4 regions of the Erwinia sp. 2186 genome follow, and region 3 is predicted to be linked to each of the others. Evidence: predicted binding sites of a transcription regulator. Region 3 holds the regulator's gene; each other region holds the start of a gene.

Region 1 (4,215 bases), 790 kb from region 3:
CAACAAACCCACGATCAGCTTATCGAAACGACCAAACAGAATGGCGGTGGATTTGACGCCAATCTTCAGGTCATCATCGCGATCGACCATCGCATACAGCGTGTCATAAGCCACCGTCCAGCAGATATTCGCGGCGAACAGCAGCCAGCAGGTCAGCGGCACGGTTTCACTGACCGCCGCCCAACCCATCGGGATAGCCCAGCCAAACGCCGCGCCCAGCACCACCTGCGGCAGATGGGTGTAGCGCTTCATAAAGGGATAGACCCACGCCAGCGCCAGCCCACCAAACGACAGCCAGATGGTCATCGCGTTCATGGTCAGAACCAGACAGAACGACACCAGCACCAGTCCGGCAAACAGCAGCTTGGCCTCTTTTGAGGTTACCGCGCCGCTCGGCAATGGCCGCGACTGGGTGCGCTTTACATGACCATCGATCTTACGGTCGGCAAAGTCGTTGACCACGCAGCCCGCGGCACGCATGAAAAAGACCCCCAGCACAAAGACGATCAGGATATTCAACGGCGGGATCTGCATTCCCGCCAGCCACAGCGCCCAGAAGGTCGGCCACATCAGCAGCAGCGAACCAATCGGCTTATCAATACGCATCAGGCGGCTGTAGGCCCGGAATTTACTCATTGGCAGACTTCTCTCCACGTTACTCATCTCCGGTACCGGTTAGCGAGGCATACAGCGGCGCAGGCGGTAAAAATAGCTCGGTCAGCAATAACGGCTTGCCGGAAAGGCGCAGCAAAGAGCGACGTCCCCACAAATCGCCGCTCTTGCCCGGCTCGATAAAATCCCGCGTCAGCGTGGAAGAGGCAAACAGGTAACGGCCCAGCGGGCGCGTGCCAAGCTGCTGCAACATCTGCTCAGGCCCGTTCAGGGTGGATTCCGGTACGATTGTCCGCCCGGCAAGCCAGGGTTCGCCATCGCCGCACAGCAGAATTTCACGCAGCCAGTAGCGGGACTCATGCGGCAGCAACGCCACGTCTTCACCGACCTCTTCTGCGGTAATAAAACCTTCCTGCACCACTTTTACCGTCACTTGCTGACAGTGGCGCTCAAAACGTTGGGTCATGGAGTCTTCTTCCATCAACCAGTCCAGCAGCGGGGCTGAAAGCAAGGGTGATGAGGCTGGCAGCCAGTCGAGGGCGCGCAATTGCACCAGCGCGTTATCAGCCATTCGGCTTCTCCGGGCAAAAATTTTGGTGCCACAGTGTAACGCAGAGGCTGGGAGAGAACACAGATTGCTGGAGGAAATAGTGCGGATTTCAGGTCGGTAAAGTAAGAGGTTGGCGCGCCTGGGACGGCGCGCCGACATGTTATTCGCGTTTCAGCCGGTTACTGTTTGCCAGCCACAGCGTGACCACCAGGATCAGAATGGCAATGGAGTAGGCCAGCGTATCCACCGGGTTTTTGTGATCGACAATGATCAACCGGATGATCGCCGTGATACCGATATAGACAAAATAGCGCAGCGGGAAGTGATAACCCGACTGGAAGTATTTGACTATTAAGGCAATAAACTCGAAGTAAAGGAAGTAAATCACTATGCCATCGATCAACAGATAAGAAGACGTCTGTTCGCCGGTGTTCAGCAACACGTTGGCCAGATGGAAGGTCTCCTTGCCAAGAAAGATCGCCAGAATAGCGGCCAGGACGATCAGCCCTATATTCAGCACCATCTGTAACAACCAGGCAATACGCGTCGCGGTAATCATGCAAAAACCCTCAAAAGTCACTGTTATCCGTCAGGATAATCCTGACAGTGACAATATGCTTTAGTGTGAGCGGGTTCACAAGTTTTGCTTGATGCCGGAGAGATAAGCGGGCGACACCGCTGTCCACAGGCGGAGGCGGTGTCGCGGCTATTTTTAGCGGAAATCGATATCGCGGTCGGTGGTCATATCATACAGCTGGTACTTACGGCCCAGCATCTGACCGCCATCACGCGTCAGCGGCGTCCAGTTAACCTGTGCACGGCCACGCGTTGGTGAGGCGGTGAACAGATCCATCGGAATCGAGATATAGAAGCCTTTGGTGAAGTCGCCTTCGCCATACTCTTCGGCCGACACGTTGGTTTTGGTGGCATAAGCGCCAACGATCACGCCGCTGTCGAACTGGCGGGAGACATCAATCGTCGCCCCTTTATCTTCTGCCAGATACTGACCTACGCTCGCCTTCACCAACACCTGGTTGTTGAAGAACGACGGACGCCAGTAAGCCGTCAGGTTCCCGACCTTCGCGTTGTAGTCGGTAAACTGCATCATGTTGTCCCAGTCACGCTGCTTCACGTAGTTGGCATCAACACCAAACGCCCAGTCAGAGTCCAGCGGACGGTACAGCACTTCGCCACCCACACCGCCGTACATGGTTTCCAGATAACCGCCGTAAACCTGGCCGTAGAAACCATTGCCCAGCGCATGCATGTAGTTCGCTTGCAGGTTGTTAACGTAGACGTTGTTTTCAACATAGTCGCGAATATGGGTACGCACGCGCGGCAATGAGGAATCGCTCGGCGCACCGTTATAGTTGAACTTGTCGTAGTTATTCGCCAGGTTGCCGAACACGCTGCCATCAATCAACAGGTGCTTCGTCAGCCAGTAGTTAGCGTTCGCCATCACGCCAACCTGATACAGGTAGAAGCTTTCCGGTCCACCCACAGACTGATTCAGTACCGGTGCCAGGCTGTAGTTAAAGTCATCGGCATCGATGTAATAACCCTGCTCGGTATGACCCGGATCGACCGGCTCCACGCGTTTCTGATCCAGCGGCTGCTCTTTGCCCAGCGGATAGCCTTCAAGCTGCTGACGCAGGCTGGCGACATTAGTTTCCGTGGTCACCTGCGGCATACGGCTGCGGTTTTCGGTCACTTTCAGCGTATCAATATTGGCTGGCAGGTTATTCATCAGGATCACGTTGGCACGATCGACGCCTTCCTGGGTATTGCGGTACTTGCTCTGCTGACCAGAGGCATACATGGTATTGCCCTGTACCTGAATGTTTGGCGCATCCAGACCGGCATTGTATTTCAGGTCGGTCAGCTGGCCAGCAACGGTGGTCTGCTCAAGGAATTCGCCCTGCGGACGCGGCTGATAGGCCGGTTTCGCCGAATCGATCGAGGCGGTGTGCAGATCGTTGAAGTTGGTACGCAGCGTAAAGCCGGCCATAAAGGTATTGCCGCGCTCATAGCTGACGTTCACATCCGCCCAGTCGGTAATACGGTAAATGGCGCCGACGTTAACTTTGCTTTTCTGCTCAATCTTGCCGGCAAAGTCGTCCTGGTAATCATTCCCTTCGTATTCTGCTTTCAGGCGCAGCGGCTGCCATGGCGTCTGGTATTCCACCCCACCAAAGAACGCGGCCGGGCCTTTGAACATGTCTTTGCCGTTAACCGAACCGGCGGTGCCGTTGCTGCCAGAGCGATAGCAATAGCTGCTGTCGGCTTCACAGAACGGGTTCTTCACCGTGCCGCTGTTGCCGAGGTAGCCGAAGCCCAGTCCGAGGGTGAAATCAAACGGCCCCCAGGCCTTGGTGCCGACCAGGTATTCACTGTCGAACAGGCCGGTACCGCCAAGGTCACGCGCCCCGACCGAGACTTCGGGCAGCCAGTAGCCTTCCTGCCAGAGACGGGCTTTCAAATCGAAGGCTTTGTCTTTGTAGGTCTGGGTGCCACTGAAGCTCTCAACCGCACTGTACTCGCGCGTTTTCACGTCGGTATAGCGGATGGTCGCTTCCAGCCACGGGAACAGCTGCACCGAGGAGGAGTAGAAACGGTACTGATCGTTATAGCGGTAGTTCAGGCTGAATTCGCCGTCTTTCGCCATACGCGCAGTGGGAACCTGTAACAGACCGACGCCGCCAAAATCTGACTGCGAAGGCCCTACCGGATCGGGATACGTCGCCGCCTGAACCTGGCAGGCACAGGCAACGGAAACAGCTATCAGGCTGAGAAGATAGGTTTTTTTCATCAGTCAGGGATCCGGTGCGTCAGAACAGAAACAATCTGCTGGTTAAGGTCTTCATCGTCGCCAGGCAACGTCCATGAGGAAAAGCCACGGTACACAATGCTGCCCACTTCAGGCTCCACGTGGCGGCGATTCCAGTAGGCGACAGGAACGTCACTCACTTCGCCATTCGGCGCAATCAGCACCACGAAGTTACGTTCGCCCCCGGACAAACGGTCATGATCCTGCAAATAATCCACCACGCTGC
Region 2 (4,215 bases), 160 kb from region 3:
GCACGCTGCAGGGCAGGATTTCGCTGCCCTTATCGCTGATGCAGCGTCCGCGAATTGCAGGCAAAAAAAAACCAGCCCGAAGGCTGGTTTTTTTATTGGTCAGTCAGTGATTATGCATCACGACGACGAGTAGGTGCGTTGCCACCTTCGGTACGAGGACCGCGGTTGCCACCGTCACGGCTGAAACCGCCGCCACGACGCTCTCCACCAGCAGCTGGACCGTTACGGTCATTGCTGAAGCGACGACCACCTTCAGGACGATCGCTACGACCGCCTTCACGGTTGCCAGCGCCGAAGCCGCCACGGGCTGGAGCTGGACCACGACGCTCACCGCCACCAGTACGCTCTTTGCTGTGTGGCACTGCATCGCCAATCAGCTGCATATTCATTGGTTTGTTCAGAATACGCGTACGAGTGAAGTGCTGCAGGATGTCACCCGGCATGCCTTTCGGCAGCTCGATAGTTGAGTGAGTACCAAACAGTTTGATGTTACCGATGTAACGGCTGCTGATGTCGCCTTCGTTAGCGATAGCACCAACGATGTGACGAACTTCAACGCCGTCATCGCGGCCAACTTCAATGCGGTAAACTTCCATATCGCCAACGTCACGACGTTCGCGACGGGCTGGACGCTCGCCACCTTCACTTTTTTCACGAGGACCACGCTCTGGACGGTCACCACGACGATCGTCACGCTCTTTGAACTCACGACGAGGACGCTGAGGTGCATCGGCAGGAACGATCAGAGGACGTTCACCCTGAGCCATTTTCAGCAGAGCAGCAGCCAGCGTTTCGATATCCAGCTCATCTTCTGCAGGCTGCATTTTGCTCAGCAGTGCGCGGTACTGTTCCAGATCGCTGCTTTCCAGCTGCTGCTGAACTTTAGCGGCGAACTTAGCCAGACGACGCTCACCCAGCAGTTCTGCGTTAGGCAGTTCAACTTCTGGAATGGTCAGCTTCATGGTGCGTTCAATGTTACGCAGCAGACGACGCTCACGGTTCTCAACGAACAGCAGCGCACGGCCAGCACGACCCGCACGACCGGTACGGCCGATACGGTGAACGTAAGATTCTGCATCCATAGGGATGTCGAAGTTTACCACCAGGCTGATACGCTCAACGTCCAGGCCACGGGCCGCAACGTCGGTCGCAATCAGGATGTCCAGACGACCATCTTTCAGGCGTTCCAGAGTCTGCTCACGCAGGGCCTGGTTCATGTCACCGTTCAGGGCAGCACTGTTGTAACCGCTACGCTCCAGCGCTTCAGCAACTTCCAGCGTCGCGTTTTTAGTACGCACGAAGATGATAGCAGCATCAAAATCTTCAGCTTCCAGGAAGCGAGTCAGTGCATCAGTCTTACGACCGAAAGCCGTCCAGTAGCTCTGAGAAATATCAGGGCGAGTGGTCATGCTTGACTGGATGCGCACTTCCTGCGGATCTTTCATAAAGCGTTTAGTAATACGACGAATCGCTTCTGGCATGGTTGCAGAGAACAGAGCAGTCTGATGATTGTCTGGGATCTGAGCCATGATAGTTTCAACGTCTTCGATGAAGCCCATACGCAGCATTTCATCGGCTTCGTCCAGCACCAGGCCGCGCAGGTTAGACAGATCTAACGTGCCCCGCTTCAGGTGATCCAGCAGGCGACCAGGCGTACCCACAACAACTTGTGGACCCTGGCGCAAAGCGCGCAGCTGAACGTCATAACGCTGGCCGCCGTAAAGGGCAACCACGTTCAGACCTTTCATGTGTTTGGAGAAGTCGGTAATCGCTTCACCCACCTGAACCGCCAACTCACGCGTTGGTGCCAGCACCAGGATCTGAGGTGCTTTCAGGGAGCTATCAATGTTGTTTAGCAGTGGCAGCGAGAACGCTGCAGTTTTTCCGCTACCGGTCTGTGCCATACCCAGAACATCACGGCCTGCCAACAGGTGAGGAATACACTCAGCCTGGATTGGAGAAGGCTTCACGTAGCCCATACCGTTCAGAGATTCAAGGAGTTCGGCGTTCAGGCCAAGGTCAGCAAAAGTGGTTTCAATATCAGTCATGTAGTACACGTGCCTCTTAGATTGCGGCGGCCAGTCTACATAACTCGTCGTGAAAACATTCAGTCATTTTCATCAAAAAGTGTGAACCGGCTCAAATTAGTGGTTTCGACGAACAAGAAAGCCCTCATCCGCTAAGATGATGACATTTCGAAAAAAGGGCGATAGTAGTTCGTCAGCTATTGCTGGTCAGATTCTGATAAATCGTCTTGTGTCTGGCCGAGTAGGGCCAGCTCCAACAATGCATATCGGTGCTCAACGAAGTTGTGAACGTTGTTTGCGACCGTCAGCTTGAACAACGCTTCTGCGTCGTCCTTCTCCCCCAGACTTAGGTAATGTTTACCTAAATAGAAGTTGGTTTCACTGAGATGTTCAGCGAGCGAGGTGTTATCCGTTGCGTCTGCCTTGAGACTGTCCATCAGTGTACTTTCACTGATATTTCCCAGGTAGAACTCGACAATTTTCCATCCCCATTGGTCTCTGACCGCTTTGTCGTAACGCTGTTGAAGCGCTACTTTAGCCTTGTCTGCGTCCATCTCTCTTTCATCGAGATAGAGCCACAAGCTGCGGAAAGGATCGTTAGGATCGTCTTGATAAAACGCCAGCAGATCATCTTGCGCTAATTTATACCTTCCGCCGTAGTATAAGGCGATACCGCGGTTTAAATGCGCATAATTGTAAGTTGGATCAAGCTCAAGTACAGAATCGAACGCTTCATAGGCAGCATCAAAATTTCCTGCCTGCGTTAAGTATATGCCTAAGTAATTGAATACTTCAGGCATATCAGGTCTGACAGATAACGCTAATGAAAAATCATTTCGCGCCAGTGCTCTCAAACCTAAACTATCATACAACACTCCGCGCTCATATAACAGCTGTGCGCGTTCATCATCGCTAAGGGATCGACTGGCAAGAATTTGTTCCATACGTGCCAGAATCACTTCCTGTTGCAGCGTAGGCTGCAGCGGAACAGCCAGAACCTCGTTCTTACGCCAATCCGAGTTGCTGCATCCTGCCAGCGTTAAAGCTGTCGCAACGAAACACCAGCGTAAAAAAGGCTTCATTTCCCACTCCCAAAGACAAACAATGGGATGAATATCCTTTCATCCGCCTGCCGTGCACAAGGTGTCGTCCTGTCCTCGCGATGATACCGCTCTCCCTGTTCGCAGGGAGAGCTTAAGGGTCTGACTTTATTCTGCTTCAGGAGCTTCAGGAGCTGCTGGAGTCACGGCTGCTTCAGGCTCTGCAGCCTGCTCAGTCGCTTCTTTGATGCTCAGACGTACGCGGCCCTGGCGATCAACTTCCAGAACTTTCACCGGCACTTCCTGGCCCATCTGCAGATAGTCGGTCACTTTCTCTACACGCTTATCAGCGATCTGAGAGATGTGAACCAGACCTTCTTTGCCACCACCGATAGCAACGAAGGCACCGAAGTCAACGATGCGGGTAACCTTACCGTTGTAGATACGGCCCACTTCGATTTCTGCAGTGATCTCTTCGATACGACGGATAGCATATTTCGCTTTCTCACCGTCGGTCGCTGCGATTTTCACCGTGCCATCATCTTCGATTTCGATGGTGGTGCCGGTTTCTTCGGTCAGCGCACGAATCACAGAACCGCCTTTACCGATCACGTCTTTGATCTTGTCCGGGCTGATTTTAATCGTGTGAATACGTGGTGCGAACTGAGAGATGTCGCCACGCGGCGTGCTGATAGCCTGTTCCATCACGCCCAGAATGTGCAGACGCGCACCCTTAGCCTGGTTCAGAGCCACCTGCATGATTTCGCGGGTGATACCTTCAATTTTGATGTCCATCTGCAGCGCGGTGATACCTTCACGGCTACCGGCTACTTTGAAGTCCATGTCGCCCAGATGATCTTCGTCACCCAGGATGTCAGACAGAACCACAAAGTTCTCGCCTTCTTTTACCAGACCCATCGCAATACCGGCTACGGCTGCTTTGATTGGTACGCCTGCGTCCATCAGTGCCAGTGAAGCACCACAGACGGAAGCCATTGAAGAAGAGCCGTTTGATTCAGTGATTTCTGACACCACACGCACGGTGTATGGGAACGCGTCAGCTTTAGGCATTACTGCCAGTACGCCACGCTTAGCCAGACGACCGTGACCAATCTCACGACGCTTAGGCGACCCAACCATGCCAGTTT
Region 3 (4,215 bases):
CCCGCGCCAGCGTGGTCATGGCATTGATATGCTCGACGATAAACTGGCTGTGCGTCACCCACAGTTTCATATCCGCCAGATAGCTGGGATCAAAGCCTGGCTCCTGCATCGACTGATTGAGCGAGTTGAACAGGGCGTTGTGCGCCTGATTAACGCGGATACGCTGATAGGCCAGCTTTACCGGGTCCTGTTCATTCCCCAGCAATAACCGCAGCGCATCCTGATAGGTTTCCAGCGCGTCATGCGCATTCTGCCGCAGCAACCCGCTTTGCCATTGCGGCCACAACCAGATGGTACCGCCGAAGGCAATCAGGCAACCCATCAGCGTATCCAGTAAACGCGGCAGCAGGAAGTCTGCGCCGTTAAGCGAGAGCAGCTGCAACGAATACACGGCGGTGACCGTAAAGCCAATCATCGCAAAGCCGTAGAATTTACGGATAAACAGGTAGCTGATAAGGGTGATGGCTAACATCACCAGCAGCACGATGGATTCGGGTGCCTGCAGGCGCAAGGTCACCGCGGCAATCACCAGCCCGGCCAGCGTGCCCAGCGCACGGTGCTGGATGCGGACGCGGGTTGCGCTGTAACCGTTCTGGCTGACAAACATGACCGTCATCAGGATCCAGTAGGGTTTGGGCAGATTAAAGAACAGCGCCAGCGAACTGGCAAAGGTGAGCATCACCGCGAAGCGGGCGGCGGTGCGCAAGGCGGCCGATTTCAGCGACAAATAGCTTCTGATGGCCGGCAGCAGCGGCAGTCGGCGCTGCCGGTCAGCCATCAAATCGCGCTGATAAAGGGGACGCTGGGTACGCAGCACCCGACCAATGCGGCTGAAGTGGTAATAGCAGAAGGTGCCCACCGGGTTATCCGGATTCTGCCGTGAGATCTTCTCCAGCGCCTGAAGCTGCTTATCCATGGTGAAGCGCTCGGGCAGCTTGTGGTAGAGGATATCGTCGGCCAGTTCACGCAGCCTGGCAGCGATGGTCTGCGCGTTCCAGCGGATCACCGCTTCGGCATGGCTTTGCTCCACCAGCTTTTGTACTTCTTCCGGCTGATGCAGGCTGACGGAGATGTGCTCCTGCAAATCCAGCGCGATTTGAAACGCGCGGGTCAGCCGCTTGTGGTGATTGTTGTTGGTGGCTGACAGCATATGCATCTGCTGATAGCAGGTGGTGATCAGGTCGACCGCTTTTTGCTGGCGCGCCAGCAGCGGAGGCAGGGCTTTCTCCGGATCGGTGAGTTTGGTCAGCAGGGTGTATTTCGCTTCGCAGTAACCCGCCAGCTCGCGATAGAGCAGGCTTAAGGTTTCCCGCAGCGGCTGCTCTTTCCACAGCCAGAACCAGACCCAGTTGAACACGCCGTACCAGATGGTGCCGAGCACGTAGAGCATCGGCGGTTCCCACACCGGCATGCGTCCTGCCAGGCTAAGGGTGAAGATTGCGGCTATCAGCGAGCCGGGCAGCAGGCGGCCATGCAGCGGGCTGATTTCACCGGTGACGCCCAGCAGCATCGCCATCGAAAACAGGATCACGGGCAGGGGAACGTGGTGACCGGCAAGATACTGGATCAGGAAACTGCTGAAGGCGAACAGGCTTCCGCCAACGATCAGGCGTTTGAAAAAGCGCTTATGAGGAGTATCAAGGCCAGCGAGGTTGCAACAGGCAGGGACTAAGGAAAACAGCAACCCTTTTTGCAAGTCGCCCAGTAGCCATCCCATCGCTACCGGTAAACAGAGCACCAGCGTCTGGCGCAATGCGTAGTTGATCTCCGGGTGATAAATCAGTCGACGCCACATCACTCCACACCAAATAAAAAGGCGCAACACCAGGTGTTGCGCCGTGGATCAGAGCCGATTAGCGAGTGCCGTAGACAACGATAGTTTTACCGTGTGCCGAGATCAGGTTCTGATCTTCCAGCATCTTCAAAATGCGTCCCACTGTTTCACGAGAACAGCCAACGATTTGCCCAATTTCCTGGCGGGTGATCTTGATCTGCATCCCATCCGGGTGCGTCATGGCGTCCGGTTGTTTTGCCAGGTTCAGCAAGGTCTGCGCGATGCGACCCGTCACATCGAGGAAAGCTAAATTGCCCACTTTCTCAGAAGTGACCTGCAAGCGATTCGCCATCTGTGCAGACAGGCGCATCAGAATGTCAGGGTTAACCTGGATCAGCTGACGGAATTTTTTGTAAGAGATTTCAGCCACTTCACAGGCTGTCTTCGCGCGTACCCACGCGCTACGCTCCTGACCTTCTTCAAACAGGCCAAGCTCGCCAATAAAGTCGCCCTGATTGAGGTAAGACAGGATCATCTCTTTGCCTTCTTCATCCTTGATAAGCACCGCTACTGAACCTTTGACGATATAGTAGAGGGTTTCTGCCTTTTCACCCTGATGAATCAGCGTGCTCTTGGATGGATACTTATGAATATGGCAATGAGACAGGAACCATTCAAGTGTCGGGTCTGTTTGCGGTTTGCCGAGAACCATTCGCTGTTATCCTCTGTTGTAATCGTGCCTAAATACAGGGGCAGAGTTCCCTGCCAGGCGTTGAAATAGTCAAGCGTTTCCCATCAGGAAATTTATTCGGGCCTCTGTTAAAAGCCTGGCTCGTTATGCGATTCGTTTCGTCGTGCCTGTAGAGTACTGACGAAAATATTACAGCTTTGTTTGTAGCACAGCTTTCAACGAGTGTCTTGTGTTGTCTCGCTTCAGCATAGTGCGAAAATTGCCGCATTGCCGTTTTTCTGCCTAAAGCGTAATCTGGCGATAACTGAATGAATTAGAGGAAATTGTTATGCAGGCTCGAGTCAAGTGGGTTGAAGGGTTAACGTTTTTGGGAGAATCCTCATCCGGGCATCAGGTTCTGATGGACGGAAATGCGGGCGATAAAGCCCCGAGCCCGATGGAGATGGTGTTGATGGCCGCGGGCGGATGCAGCGCAATCGACGTGGTTTCCATTCTGCAGAAGGGCCGCCACGACGTAAAGGATTGCGAAGTGAAGCTCAGCTCCGAACGCCGTGAAGAGGCCCCGCGCCTGTTCACCCACATCAATCTGCACTTTATCGTCACCGGCGTGGCCTTAGGCGATAAAGCGGTGTCGCGTGCCGTCGATCTCTCCGCGGAGAAATATTGCTCGGTGGCACTGATGCTGGGCAAGGGCGTGGAAATCACCCACAGCTATGAAGTGATTGAGTTACCGGCGTAAGTCATCCCATCAAAGCCCTAAGCCCCGTGCCCGCGGGGCTTACTCTATTTTCTTACCCTGGATCAGACGCTTCACCAGCGGCCCCATAATCAGCTCCATCGCCAGCCCCATCTTGCCGCCCGGCACCACCAGCGTATTAATGTGCGAGATAAAGGATCCCTGCAGCATCGACAGCAAATACGGGAAGTCGATATCTTCCAGCGCCTGGAAATGGATCACCACAAAGCTTTCATCCAGCGACGGGATACCGCGCGCCGCGAACGGGTTAGAGGTATCCACCGTCGGCACACGCTGGAAGTTAATGTGCGTGCGGGAGAACTGCGGCGTAATAAAGTTGATGTAATCCTCCATGGATCGCACCACCGAATCCATCACCGCTTCGCGTGAGTGGCCGCGTTCGCTGGTATCGCGCACCAGTTTCTGGATCCACTCCAGGTTCACGATCGGTACCACGCCAACCAGCAAATCAACCTGCTGCGAGACATTGTTCTGCGGCGTCACCACGCCGCCATGCAGCCCTTCATAAAACAGCACGTCGGTCGGTTCCGGCAGGGGTTGCCACGGCGTAAAGGTTCCCGGAACCTGATTCCAGGGGACCGCTTCATCATAGGTGTGCAGATATTTGCGGGATTTGCCGCTGCCTGACCGGCCATATTCCGCGAAGGTCTGTTCGAGCAGGGCGAAGTCATTGGCTTCCGGGCCGAAATAGCTGATATGGCGGCCCATATCGCGCGCTTTACGGATCGCCATATCCATTTCAGGACGGGTATAACGGTGAAAGCTGTCGCCTTCGACTTCGGCGGCATGCAGATTCAGCTGCTGGAAAATTTTTCTGAAGGCCAGGCTGGTGGTGGTGGTTCCCGCCCCGCTGGAGCCGGTGACGGCAATAACCGGATGTTTGGCTGACATGCGCATACCTCCCTGAGTAAAGTCACATCGATCACGCATTGGTACCATGTTTCGCGCACGGGTGTCATCTTTGCCACTCTCTGATGCCAAAAAAGCAACGCT
Region 4 (4,215 bases), 2.1 Mb from region 3:
GGTGAAGGCGCCCTGCGCTTTGCCAGCTCAGCCCTTGAATCGGTGGCGGCCATGGCCATCCCCCATCAGAATAGCCATCACGCGGCTAAAATCGTCACCATCAGCATTGGCGTCCACGTAATGCAGGGTGGCCTGCCGGATAACTCGCGCCATGCGTTGATTGGTCAGGCCGATAAGGCGCTGTACCAGGCGAAAATGTCCGGTAAAAACCGGGTTGAGATGGGATAACTGCGCGCAACCCAATAAAAAAGGGACCCGAAGGTCCCCTTATTGCGTTCTGTCAGTTCTGAGTCAAAATCAGTTGATGCCCTGACTGCGCAGATAGTCTTCGTAGTTACCGGTGAAGTCGTTGAATTTGCCCGGCGTCATTTCGATCACGCGGGTTGCCAGCGAGCTGACGAATTCACGGTCATGGGAAACGAACACCAGCGTGCCTTCATACATCTCCAGCGCCATGTTGATCGCTTCGATGGATTCCATATCCAGGTGGTTGGTCGGTTCATCCATGATCAGCACGTTTGGTTTTTCCATCATCAGCTTACCAAACAGCATGCGGCCTTTCTCACCACCGGACAGCACTTTAGCGGGCTTTTTAATGTCGTCCTGGCTGAACAGCAGACGACCGAGGATGCCACGCACAGCCTGCTCGTCATCGCTTTCCTGCTTCCACTGGCTCATCCAGTCGAACACGTTCAGATCGTTGGCGAAGTCGTGAGCATGATCCTGCGCGTAATAGCCGATACGGGCATTCTCAGACCATTTCACTTCACCGTTATCCGGCTGCAATTCACCGACCAGCGTTTTCAGCAGCGTGGTTTTACCGATACCGTTCGGGCCCAGAATGGCCAGCTTCTCGCCGACTTCCAGCAGCAGGTTAACGTTCTTGAACAGCGGACCCTGATCGAATCCCTTGGTCAGTGACTCAAGCTGCAACGCATTACGGAACAGCTTCTTGTCCTGATCAAAACGAATGAACGGGTTCTGACGGCTGGAGGCTTTCACTTCATCCAGTTTGATCTTGTCGATCTGCTTGGCACGGGAGGTCGCCTGACGGGACTTCGAGGCGTTGGCGCTGAAGCGGCTGACGAAAGACTGCAGTTCGTTGATCTGCGCTTTCTTCTTGGCGTTCTCAGACAGCAGACGCTCACGTGACTGCGTTGCCGCGGTCATGTATTCATCATAGTTGCCCGGATAAACGCGCAGCTCGCCGTAGTCCAGATCGGCCATATGGGTGCAGACCATGTTCAGGAAGTGACGGTCGTGCGAAATGATGATCATGGTACTGTTACGTTCGTTCAGCACCTGCTCCAGCCAGCGAATGGTATCGATGTCCAGGTTGTTCGTCGGTTCGTCGAGCAGCAGGATTTCCGGGTTGGAGAACAGGGCCTGCGCCAGCAACACACGCAGCTTCCAGCCGGGTGCCACTTCGCTCATTGGGCCGTAATGCTGCTCCAGCGGAATCCCCACGCCTAACAGCAGTTCGCCAGCGCGGGCTTCTGCGGTGTAACCGTCCATTTCGCCATATTTGACTTCCAGATCGGCCACTTTATAGCCGTCTTCTTCGGTCATTTCTGGCAACGCATAAATGCGGTCGCGCTCTTCTTTCACTGCCCACAGCTCGCCGTGGCCCATGATCACCGTATCCAGCACGGAAAACTCTTCGAAGGCGAACTGATCCTGGCGCAGCTTACCGATGCGTTCGTTAGGATCGAGCGATACGTTGCCGGCAGAAGGAACCAAATCCCCACCGAGGATTTTCATAAAGGTGGACTTGCCGCTACCGTTGGCACCGATCAGGCCATAGCGGTTGCCGCCGCCAAATTTGACAGAGATGTTTTCGAACAGCGGCTTACTGCCAAACTGCATGGTGACGTTGCTGGAAACTAGCACAGGATTGCCTTTCGTTTGCGATGTGAGTATGTGAACCAGCGCGCATTATGCCAAAAAAAAGGGGCGGCGAATACACCGCCACCCTTTCCACTGTCTTTAGTTCAGTTTACTGGCTTTCAGCTCGCCATGAACACGCTTGTAAACTTCAGCGTTCGGACATGAAGGTTAATTAATCGGCTTGTCGGCACTCTCCGCCGGGCCGAATACTGAATAGTCCGGCATCTTCACGTTCTGATAAAGCTCCCAGCCGCCGCCGAGCGCCTTATACAACGCAACCAGATCCAGGCTGCTCTGCACGCGGGCCTGGGCGGCCTGCTGCTTGGCCTGCGCCAGCTGACGCTGCGCATCCAACGCGTCAATAAAGGTTGAAAGCCCCTGTTTGTAGCTGTCGCTGGCCAGGTCGAAGGCGTTCTGCATTGCCTCGACGGTTTGATCCAGCCCGTCCACCTGCTGCTGATCGGTACGGTAGCTGACCAGCGCATTCTCCACGTCCTGAAGTGCCGTCAGCACCGTCTGACGGTAACCTAACGCGGCACTGGCCTGATCTGCTCGGGCCAGCTTGACGCTGGAAATTAATCTGCCGCCCTGGAAAATCGGAATCGATACCGATGGCCCGAAGCTGTAGAAATTGCTGCTCCAGTTATCCAGATAGCTGATATCCGAGTTACGCATGCCAAACTGCCCGGTCAGTGACAAATCCGGGAACAGCTGCGCCACCGAGACGCCGATATTGGCGGTGGCGGCATGCAGCTTCGCTTCCGCCTGACGCACGTCAGGTCGCCTTCTGGCCAGCGTCGACGGCAAACCGACCGGCACCACTTTCGGCAGCGGCGGTAAAGGTTTACTGGCGATCAGCTCTGCGTCGAGGGCGCCCGGCGGCTTACCGATCAGCACCGCCAGACCGTTCAGGGCCTGATGGACCTGCGACTCGTATTGCGGCAGCTGGGCTCGCAGCGAATTCAACTGCGCGCGTGCATTTTCCACGTCCATTTGCGGCGCCAGGCCATTACGCTGCTGGCTTTGCGTCAGCTCAAACGTCTGCTGAGCAACATCGATCTGCGTTTGCAAGGTCTGGCTGACGGACTGCGCGCCACGCAGCTGCAAATAGGTTCTCGCCACTTCGGCTTCCAGCGACACCAGCGCATCGTTGCGGCTTTCGACCGACTCCTGCTGCTGAGCATCGGCCATTTCGACCTGACGCCGGACTTTGCCCCACAGATCCAGCTCCCAGGAGGCATCAAAACTGCCCTGGTAGAGCGCCACCGGCTTGGTCAGGCCGTTCAGCGCCGAGCTGACCTGCGGATCAACATTATCGGCCTGATCGTAGACGCCATTGGACTCCAGCTCGCCCTTCAGGCCCAGCTGTTCGCGTTTCGCCGAGGCGTTTGCATTGACCGAAGGATACCACGCACCGCGCGCCTGATTCAGCTGCTGACGCGCACCGGCAATACGCAGTACCGCCTGCTGCAGGCTCAGATTGCCGGCAATGGCCCGGTCGATCAGGCTGTCAAGTTGCGGATCGTTAAACGATTTCCACCAGTTGGCGTTGGTGGCGCTGGCCTGGGGATTGGAGCCGCTGTCGTTTTTGATGCTGTTAAAGGCCGCAGGCGTTGACGGCTTCGGCGCCTGATAATCAGGCCCGACCGAGCAGGCAGACAGGGCCAGCGTGGCCACCACCGCGCTAAGCCGCGAACGCAAAAAAGGAAGATAAACGTTCATGTCAGTGTGCTCCAGCACTGCCCTCGCTCTTAATCGGCGAAAGTAGTAAACAAAATGGAATGAGGATCAGGGCGACAAGGCTGAGGCCCATAAAGACGTCGACATAGGCCAGAATACGCGCCTGAGCAATCATCTCTTTATACAACTGTCCGGTGGCAATGGTGACCGGATCGCCCACCGCCGTGGTGAAATCCCGGACGCCCTGCGCCCAGCGCTCGACGGTCAGATTGAACGGCTCATTCAGCGGCGACATGTTATGCACCATATTGGCGCTGCGCACCTGCGCGCGTTCGGTGATCATCGCCGTTGACAGCGAAATGCCGATAGAGCCCGCGACGTTTCGACACATGGTAAACAACGCGGAGGCGTCCGCGTTAAGCCGTTGCGGGATCGTGACAAAGGCGATGGTGGTCAGCGGCACAAACAGGAATCCCAGCCCAATCGTCTGCGCACTGCGCATCAGCACCAGCGTGGTGAAATCGACGTTGGGCGTCAGCGTTGCCGAATAGACAAAGGAGACAAACAGGCAGGTAAAGCCAAAGGCAATGATCCACCGGGTTTGAATAATCGGCATCAGCTTCAACACTAGCGGGATCGACAGCACGA

Evidence for each region. The regulator CRP, encoded in region 3, controls carbon source genes, mostly activating them, when cyclic AMP is high. The targets are predictions, from matches to a motif close to ATGTGANNNNNNTCACAT.
Region 1: the regulator CRP is predicted to act here: its motif matches at 1,785-1,802, upstream of psiE (phosphate-starvation-inducible protein PsiE).
Region 2: the regulator CRP is predicted to act here: its motif matches at 2,128-2,145, upstream of yrbN (protein YrbN).
Region 4: the regulator CRP is predicted to act here: its motif matches at 1,919-1,936, upstream of ACXKZG_RS15150 (ABC-F family ATPase).

What each region holds. Positions count from the first base shown of each region.
Region 1 is NZ_CM173824.1:4,548,111-4,552,325, forward strand. It holds gene ubiA (4-hydroxybenzoate octaprenyltransferase) at 1-654, opposite strand, end outside; gene ubiC (chorismate lyase) at 656-1,183, opposite strand; gene psiE (phosphate-starvation-inducible protein PsiE) at 1,323-1,721, opposite strand; gene ACXKZG_RS21210 (YjbH domain-containing protein) at 1,875-3,971, opposite strand; gene ACXKZG_RS21215 (capsule biosynthesis GfcC D2 domain-containing protein) at 3,971-4,215, opposite strand, start outside.
Region 2 is NZ_CM173824.1:586,688-590,902, reverse strand. It holds gene ACXKZG_RS02795 (DEAD/DEAH family ATP-dependent RNA helicase) at 111-2,048, opposite strand; gene yrbN (protein YrbN) at 2,065-2,115, opposite strand; gene nlpI (lipoprotein NlpI) at 2,225-3,109, opposite strand; gene pnp (polyribonucleotide nucleotidyltransferase) at 3,236-4,215, opposite strand, start outside.
Region 3 is NZ_CM173824.1:424,158-428,372, forward strand. It holds gene ACXKZG_RS01895 (YccS/YhfK family putative transporter) at 1-1,795, opposite strand, end outside; gene crp (cAMP-activated global transcriptional regulator CRP) at 1,854-2,486, opposite strand; gene ACXKZG_RS01905 (OsmC family protein) at 2,794-3,204, shown strand; gene ACXKZG_RS01910 (phosphoribulokinase) at 3,244-4,113, opposite strand.
Region 4 is NZ_CM173824.1:3,269,098-3,273,312, forward strand. It holds gene ACXKZG_RS15145 (sensor domain-containing diguanylate cyclase) at 1-228, shown strand, start outside; gene ACXKZG_RS15150 (ABC-F family ATPase) at 298-1,890, opposite strand; gene ACXKZG_RS15155 (efflux transporter outer membrane subunit) at 2,056-3,609, opposite strand; gene ACXKZG_RS15160 (DHA2 family efflux MFS transporter permease subunit) at 3,611-4,215, opposite strand, start outside.